Regions from separate parts of the Bradyrhizobium sp. KZN70725 genome, predicted to be linked through region 2. Evidence: riboswitches for the same ligand, from Rfam matches in the RefSeq annotation. Region 2 holds a riboswitch; the other holds the start of a gene.
The links. Region 2 has a riboswitch for cobalamin ahead of ACZBJS_RS34590 (TonB-dependent receptor). Riboswitches for the same ligand answer to the same signal wherever they lie in the genome.
Positions count from the first base shown of each region.

Region 1 (4,164 bases), on a different contig from region 2:
CGCGAACAAACGACCAGTTCAATATTGTTACTGGTCCGGTCAACATCGCCTTCACCGGCTTGCGGGTTAATGATTGCGCATAGAGCCACCAATCTACAGTGATCGGTTTGGGCCGCAAAACATCGCCGAACAGGATCGGTGGCCTGACACAGCGCGAGCCATAGGATTGTACCCAACCGTTCCTGGTAAATGCGAATCCGGCGAGTTGCTCGCCGAAGTACTGCACCATGTCATTGCGCTCGAACTCGCCGTGCACGAGGACGTCCAGACCAATGTCCTCCTGCCAACGCAGAGCGCGCGCGGTCTCCTCCTTGAGGAACTTGTGGTATTGCTCTTCGCTCATCGCGCCTTGCGCATGTGCTGCGCGGGCATTACGGACCTCAGAGGTTTGCGGGAAGGATCCGATCGTCGTGGTAGGAAAGGAGGGTAGTCCAAAGCGCTTGCGCTGGATCTCGGCCCGACGGACAAATGGGCTGGCGCGCCGGCGCATGGCCTCGTCAATCGCTCGCATCCGCACCGCGAGATTGGCATCACGGATCTTTGGTGAAGTCCGGCGGACGGACACGGCCGACTGCGATTCAGCAAGACTTTCAGCCACATTCTGATCACCCGCGAGCGCCCGCGCCAGGATTGCTAGCTCACGCATCTTCTGTACCGAAAAGGCAAGCCAGCTCTTGAGATCGGATGCAAGTCCGGTCTCGAGTTCAACATCGACGGGCACATGAAGCAGCGAGCAGGACGGAGCGATCTGGACACGATCCCTGCCAAGCTTGGCAATGGCGGGATCCAGTTGCTGGCGGAGCGTCGACAGGTTCGAGCGCCATACATTTCGTCCGTCGATGACGCCGAGGGACATGACGAGGTCACTTCGGCGGGCAGCAATGATCCGGCCCAACAGGTTCGGCGCGCGAACCAAATCCACGTGCAGTCCGGCGACGGGCATGTTCAAAGCTGTGTCCAGATTATCGCCGAGATCGCCGAAATAGCTCGCGACCATGATCTTGACGTCCGGTACTTCCCTGGCGAGCCGATCGTAGACGTGTAGCAAAGATCTTCGCGCCCCCTCCTCCAGATCAAGAACCAGGCAGGGCTCGTCGCATTGAACCCACTTTGCTCCCCGTTTGGCTAGTTCCTGCAGAACCTCGACATAGACCGGTATCAGCTCATCCAGGAGCGACAGCGGCTGGAACGCAGGATCCGCACTCTTGCCAAGCTTTAGGAATGTGACCGGCCCGATCAGCACAGGGCGGGTCTGGAACCCGAGGGCTTTGGCTTCCTCGTACTCCTCGATAGGCTTTCGCGAGGACAGGCGGAACGTCTGTCCTCGATGAAATTCAGGGACCATGTAGTGGTAGTTGGTGTCGAACCACTTGGTCATTTCCTGTGCGGGCGCGCCATATCCGCCCGATCCGTGGCTGCAACTCGCAGTCTGGCGGTCCCACTGTGAACCGCGGGCCATCTCGAAGTACGTCTTGAGCGAAACCGGTTCGGTTTTCGAGGCGTAGATTTCCGGAATGGCACCAACCATGACGGAGGTGTCGAGCACCTGGTCGTACAACGAGAAATCGTTGGACGGAATGACGGTGACACCGAGGGATTTTTGGCGGGCCCAGTTCGCAGCACGCAGGCCAGCTGCATCCTCGAGCAATTGCTGTTCGCTAATTGCGCCGGCCCAGTAACTTTCAAGCGCGCGTTTGAGCTCGCGCCTCGGGCCGATCCGAGGCGTTCCAAGCGTAGCAACCGGAAGGGAGAGAAGAGACATAGCGCTAACCCCGTAGTTGGGGGCAAAGGCGATGGCGGACGCAAGCAGGATCGCCCGAGCGGCGGCTGCTTGGCGCACCACCGGGACACCCCGCCCGTGGACGTATATGTGGTCGAGGCAGGTCTCCTGGCTCGCGGGTCATCGCCGCTGTCCGGCCTTCCCGAAGCCGCACGGGCTTCAGTGACTTTGTTGGACAGCGGCTCGCCGCTTACAGTTGCGGGGGCAGCGCCGGCCTGTTCACCGGCTTCCCTCTTAGCTCCGAATCCAGCGGGACCGGAGAACCTCTACTATATCGATTATCGGCAACAGACCGCTTCCGTCAACCTCTCAGATGACTCTCTCACTTCAATGCCGCCATCGGTGACTCACATGGCCATTTAACGTCGAAAGTTGACCACGATTGGAAGCTCTCTCCAAATATACGTGTCGAAAAGAATTGTCGAAGGCGCGAGTCGCGGCGCTTCCGGCGTGCCGGCGTCCTGTCTCTCGACAGCCATGAACCGCCGCCAGGGCAAAACACCTGCGCAAGTTTCATCAGCATACTCGGCGCGCATGTTGATCTACGAGCCAACCAATCTTGGTAGGCGATTTGCGGCCTCTCATGCCGATAATACTCGGGCACGCATATCGATTCGCCTCAACGAACACTGGGACCCGCAATGAAAATGGCTGTTTGGAGCGCCGTCGGCGTCTTTGCTGTCACCGTCTTTGCGGTCGGCCTGTTCGGGTGGTTGGTGAAAGCGTTCATGAATCAACCCGTCAGACAGAGGCTCTCGAGAATGTTGAGCGACGCGAGAGGAAGTTAGCGCGACTTGATCGTTTCTCGCTTGCCGGCCGCCGCGATTGGAAACAGCGGCTCATCCAACCATGAATGCTTGGCCGAGGCAGCTGGACGATTAACCAGATCGAACCATCGTGCGCGTAGGCAGAAACGCGCGCGCCATATCATGTGCCTGCCTGACGACGCGCTTTCGAACGATTCCGCACGCCCGGCGGTGACGAGCGACTTTTGCTTATTATCAATTACGAGCCGATAGAGATCGGCTGATAGAGATCGCTGGGCGTTCGGGTGAGCACACCGGACGGTTCAACAGCTTTCAACGGTGCCTCCCGATTTCTCATCCGTAAATCGGCAGCGGCTTTCGCCTGCGCCTCTCGAAGATCGGCGCGACAAAAGCTGAACCGGCCCGCGCGGATCGGCTGAATGGAAACATTGAAACGAGCGCCGTCGGAAAGCCAACAAACATTGCAATAATCTGGCGCGATTTGCCGGCTATTTCCTGGCACGAAGGATGCAAGCTCAGGGGTGCCCAGGCTTCTCCTCCTGGGCAGGTCCAGCACAGCAAATTGAGGTTGTGGCTGGCCCACTGAAGTTAGCGGCGCGTGACATCGAGGGGACAGCGCCTGCTCGCGCGGGACATCGGCAGGCGCCCGTGTCACGTTGCCGCTAACTTCTTCCAATCGAGGATAGCATTGAAGGCTGCCCGCTTTGACGTGTGGATGAAAAACCGATGGTCCGGCCGTTATGAAGAGAATGTCTGCAAGAGGCGTGCTCTGTCTCTGTCAATCGCTGATTTTCCTTGCTGGGCTGGTTGCGACGGGCAACAGTGCGCGAGCCGGCGAAAACGCGCTCGTCGAACGAGTCAAGTCAACCTGGCGAGCACGAAATGGTGAGACAATCGAGCACATTGTCTCGAAAGTCTCGAAAGTGGCGCACTTCGTCCCTCGAAACTGGGGAATCGCCGAAGGCATCGACCACACTGAGTATGTTTATCTTTCCTGGACCAGACATCAGGATAACAAATCAGACGAACATTACCTTATTACCTGGAAGATCGGGACCGACGGAAAGATTGAAGTTGCGTCTCCCTATGCAAAGCCCATCGAACTCGGCTGGCACGCCCTGGCGCTTTCGCTCATCGCCAGTGAAGTCACCGACGGCGAAAACGACGCAAACCTTCGTTTTCTGCATAATCCGGTCAATTTCAACTTTGTGACGACCGCGCAGGGCAAGCTCGGAGATCTTCTCCGGCACGGCCGCTGTCATATTATCGAACCTGTTGTCGTGGATTACGTTACGGCGGCGAATGACAAGCCAACGGAAAAAGCGCACCGGTGGCGCGTTCTGCTGTTGGTGAACTGCAACATACCAGGCCCTCGCTACTTTACCGAAAATGGGGTCATCACCTTCGTCAAGCGCGAGGGACACGATTGGGAGCCGCAATCTTTCCTTGCCAAGAGGATTGCGACTTTTCCTCCCGGCGCCTGGTTCCATCACATAGAGCCAAACGAACGGGACACATTGGAGGGGGTGCGAAAGGCCTCGACAAATGATCAGGATGGCAGCGCTACTCCTTGAGCGCTGAGCGCCTCGGGCCAAAGCAGGACCCATGCGCTGGAAA
Region 1 covers NZ_JBUYWT010000084.1:14,023-18,186, reverse strand. The annotation lists gene metE (5-methyltetrahydropteroyltriglutamate--homocysteine S-methyltransferase) at 1-1,762, opposite strand, end outside; cobalamin riboswitch at 1,862-2,063, opposite strand; gene ACZBJS_RS39035 (hypothetical protein) at 2,786-3,223, opposite strand; gene ACZBJS_RS39030 (nodulate formation efficiency C protein) at 3,297-4,121, shown strand.
Region 1: another riboswitch for cobalamin. It lies ahead of metE (5-methyltetrahydropteroyltriglutamate--homocysteine S-methyltransferase); the one in region 2 lies ahead of ACZBJS_RS34590 (TonB-dependent receptor).

Region 2 (4,164 bases):
CAGCCCGGCCAGTGCACGCAGCAGCGTGGTCTTGCCGGCGCCGTTCGGGCCGACCAGCGCGACCAGATGGCCCGACGGCAGCGACAGCGAGACATCGTGCAGCACCTTGCGGCTGCCGAGCGAGGCATTGAGCGCCGCGGCGGAGAGCAGCGTCATGCCACGCCTCCGCCGAGCGCGCGGCGCTCGCGCATGATCAGATAGAGGAAGAACGGCACGCCGATGATCGAGGTCAGCACGCCGACCTTGATGTCCGAGGTTGAAGGAATGATGCGCACCGCGATGTCGGCGGCGAGCAGCAGCGCCGAGCCGGTGAGCGCGCTCGGCACCAAGAGCCGCGCCGGATCGTGACCGATCACGGGACGCATCAGATGCGGCGCGACGAGGCCGATGAAACCGATCGTGCCGGTGACTGCGACCGCGCCGCCGACGCCGAGCGCCACGCCCGTGATCACGAAGAGCCGCAACCGCCCGACGTCGACGCCGAGGCTCTGCGCCGCCTCCTCGCCAAGCGTCAGCGCGCGGAAGGCGCTCGCCTGGCTGAGCAGGATGGCGGCGCCCGCGACGATGAAGGGCAGCGCCAGCGCCACGTGCTGGAAGCTGCGGTCCTCCAGCGAGCCGAGCAGCCAGAACGCGATCTCCAGCACCACAAACGGATTGCTCGAGAGATTCATCACCAGTGCGGTCGCGGCTCCCGCAAAGCTCGAGATCGCGAGCCCAGCGAGGATCAGGATCAACAGCCCGGCATTGCGGCCGGCGATCGCAAGCAGCGCGAACACCGAGCCGAACGCGGCGATGATCGCCACCACCGGCAGCGCGTAGGAGCGCACATCGGCGAGGCCCAGCGCGATCACCAGCACCGCGCCGAACGCCGCCGATTGCGGCGCGCCGAATAGCGACGGCGAGGCCAGCGGATTGCGCAGCAGCCCTTGCAGCGCCGCACCGGACAGCCCGAGAATGCCGCCGATCGCAAATGCCAGGATGGTGCGCGGCAGGCGGATCTCGCGCACGATCACCTGCGCCACATCGCTGCTGCCGCCGAACAGCGCCTCGACCACCGCGAGCGGCGACAGCCGCACCGGCCCGATGCCGAGCGAGAGCACGCACAACAGGACCACGAGCGCGAGCAGCGCCGCCGTGGCGCCCCACCGGCGCCGCGCCGCGACCTCGGCCGCCAAGGCAAAATCCTGCACGCTCATCGGATCCATGCTCTTACAGCGATCGCCGTGGCAGACAAGCGACACTCGACAAAAACCGTGGCCGCGCGGCCGCCGCCCGACTTCCGCCGGATTGACTTTGCTACCCGGCCGAACCCTAGATGAACATGACGGTTCTTTCATGAGATGAAAAGGGAATGCGGTACGGGGAAACTTCCCCAACGCCGCGGCTGCCCCCGCAACTGTATGCGGTGAATCCTTCGTCACAGGCCACTGGGAATCTCGGTCCTGGGAAGGCGACGAAGGGTAACGACCCGCGAGCCAGGAGACCTGCCGTCAGCCGTGGTCACACGCGATGCTGCCGGTCGGGGAGTACAGGCATGAGCTTCACCTGATGCTGTGAGCACGATGGTGAGACTGGTTCGCGGTGACGTGCCACTGACGTTGCCGAGGCCTTGCTTATGTTCTCCTTCCCTTTCCATCGGCGGCGCCGCGCGCTTCTGCTCGCGTCGACGATGATCGCGCCGGCGACGATGCTCGCGCCGGCATTCCTTGTCTCCGCAGCGCGGGCGCAGGAGGCACCCGCTCCCGATCAGCTGCCGGCGATCGAAGTCACCAAGCCGGGCGACCAGAACGTCACGCGCGCCAGGCCGGCCGCTGACGAAGCGCCGGCGCCGCGACGCCCGGCGCCGGGCACCTCGCAAGGCAACAATACAGGCAGCGGAGCCGGATCGGGCACGATAGGGACCGGTGTGGCCACCGGAACGGGCGGCACCGGCGGCCGCCAGTTCGCCGGCATTGTCGGCACCTCCTCGGCCGTGATCACCGCCGACGACATCGCGCATTCGCCGGTGCAGTCGTTACCCGAGATCCTCGCGCAGGTGCCGGGCGTGCAGCTGCAAACGCCCTATGGCGGACCGAACGGCGCCAAGACGTCGGTCGACCTGCGCGGCTTCGGCGCATTCGCGACCGACAATACGCTGTTCCTGCTCAACGGCCGCCGCCTCAACGACGTCGACAAGGCCGGCTTCGACCTCACCACGATTCCGCTCGATTCGATCGAGCGCATCGAGATCACGCGCGGCAACAGCGGCGCGGTGCTTTACGGCGACAATGCGGTGGGCGGCGTCGTCAACATCATCACCAAGACCGGCGTCGGCGGCCCGCCGACGACGATGCGGGCCGAGGCCGGAGCTGGCTCGTTCAACACCCGCATGGCCGCGGTCTCCGCAGCGCTCAATTCCGGACCGTGGTCCACCTCGTTCTACGGCAATGGCATCAAGTCCGACGGCTACCGCGTCAACAATGCGCTCGACCAGCGCAACGCCGTCGGCAACATCAACTACACGACGCCTGATCTCACCGCCTTCCTGACCGTCACCGGCAGCGACCAGAAGCTCGGCCTACCCGGCGGACGGCTGGTCGATCCGTCGATCGGCGTGAACGAGCTGCTCACCGATCGCCGCGGCGCCGCGACGCCCTTCGACTATGCCAACCAGCAGACCGCCAGCGTCACCGCCGGCTTCACCAAGACGCTGATGAACGGCGTCGACCTCATCGTCGACGGCGGCTGGCGGCAGCGCGAGACGCAGAGCGGCTTCTTCGGCACGATGCCGACCATCAGCTTCGCTTCGACCTACAATGATGCCGCGCTGCAGACCTGGTCGCTGACGCCGCGGCTCAGCGTCAAGAATGTGATGCTGGGCGTGCCGTCGACGATCCTGACCGGCATCGACTATTACGATTCGAGCTTCCGCGAGGCGCGCGGCGCCTATCAGGGCGTCGACCCGTTCCACATCTACAATATCGAGCAGCAGAGCGTGGCCGGCTATTGGCAACATACGCTGGGCCTGTTGCCAACGACCGACATCTCCTACGGCGCGCGCGTCCAGAATACCAGCATCTCGGCGCGCGATCGCTACGACCCGAATGCGCCATTCGCGTTCGACACGCAGGCGGCACCGCTCGACAGCAACGAGACGCAATACGCCCTGCATGTCGGCGCCGAGCATCGCCTGACCGACACCTTCTCGGTGTTCGGCCGCGCGGCGCGCGCGTTCCGCACGCCCGATGTCGACGAGCGCGTCGCATCCGGACCGTCGTTCGATCCGCTGACCTTCGCCCCGATCCCGCAGAATTTCCAGCTCAAGACCCAGACCTCGCAGGATGTCGAGGGCGGCTTCCGGGTCAAGACCAACCTGTTTCAGGTCCAGACCAGCGTCTATCTGATGGATCTCGAGAACGAGATCCATTTCAACCCGGTGCTGTTCTTCAACACCAACCTCGACCCCACCCGCCGCTGTGGCTCGGAAACCAGTGCCTCGCTCAAGTTCAGCGATACGGTGACCCTGCGCGGCGGCATGGCGATCACCCGCGCGGTGTTCCGCGAAGGCATCTGGACCGGCAACGACGTGCCGCTGGTGTCGCGCTACACCGGCAATCTCGGCGTCACCTGGAATATCTGGCAGAACTATCTGGTGCTCGACGCCACGGTGCGGGCCTGGAGCTCGCGCATCATGGACAACGATCAGGCCAACACCCAGAGCCGGATTCCCGGCAACGCCACCGCCGATATCAAGCTGAGCGGGCAAGTTGACCGCTTCTTCTGGTCACTGAGCGTGAACAACCTGTTCAACGCGCTCTATTACGACTACGCCATCGCGAGCACGTTCACCGAAGGCCGCTTCTCGGCCTATCCGCTGCCCGGCCGCACCTACATGGTAAAGGCCGGCGCGACGTTTTAGAGCGTGAACCGGTGGGGCGGGTCTGCCCCGCGCACCGTCTCCGAACATTACAAACGCACCGAAACTGGGGTAGAGTTCCGGCAGCTGATTTGACCCGCGCAGGGGAAACGCATGGCCAAGGCCGGGAAGCAGACCAAGGGCGGCACGAAGATCAAGGACAAGACCGACGACAAGTCGAAGAAGCCTCCGCCACCCGCAGCGTTGCAGGACGACGAGTACTATGAGGACGGCGACATCGCCACGCCGAAGCTCGACCGCTACGGCAA
Region 2 covers NZ_JBUYWT010000057.1:13,359-17,522, forward strand. The annotation lists gene ACZBJS_RS34580 (ABC transporter ATP-binding protein) at 1-156, opposite strand, end outside; gene ACZBJS_RS34585 (FecCD family ABC transporter permease) at 153-1,196, opposite strand; cobalamin riboswitch at 1,309-1,506, shown strand; gene ACZBJS_RS34590 (TonB-dependent receptor) at 1,616-3,898, shown strand; gene ACZBJS_RS34595 (hypothetical protein) at 4,010-4,164, shown strand, end outside.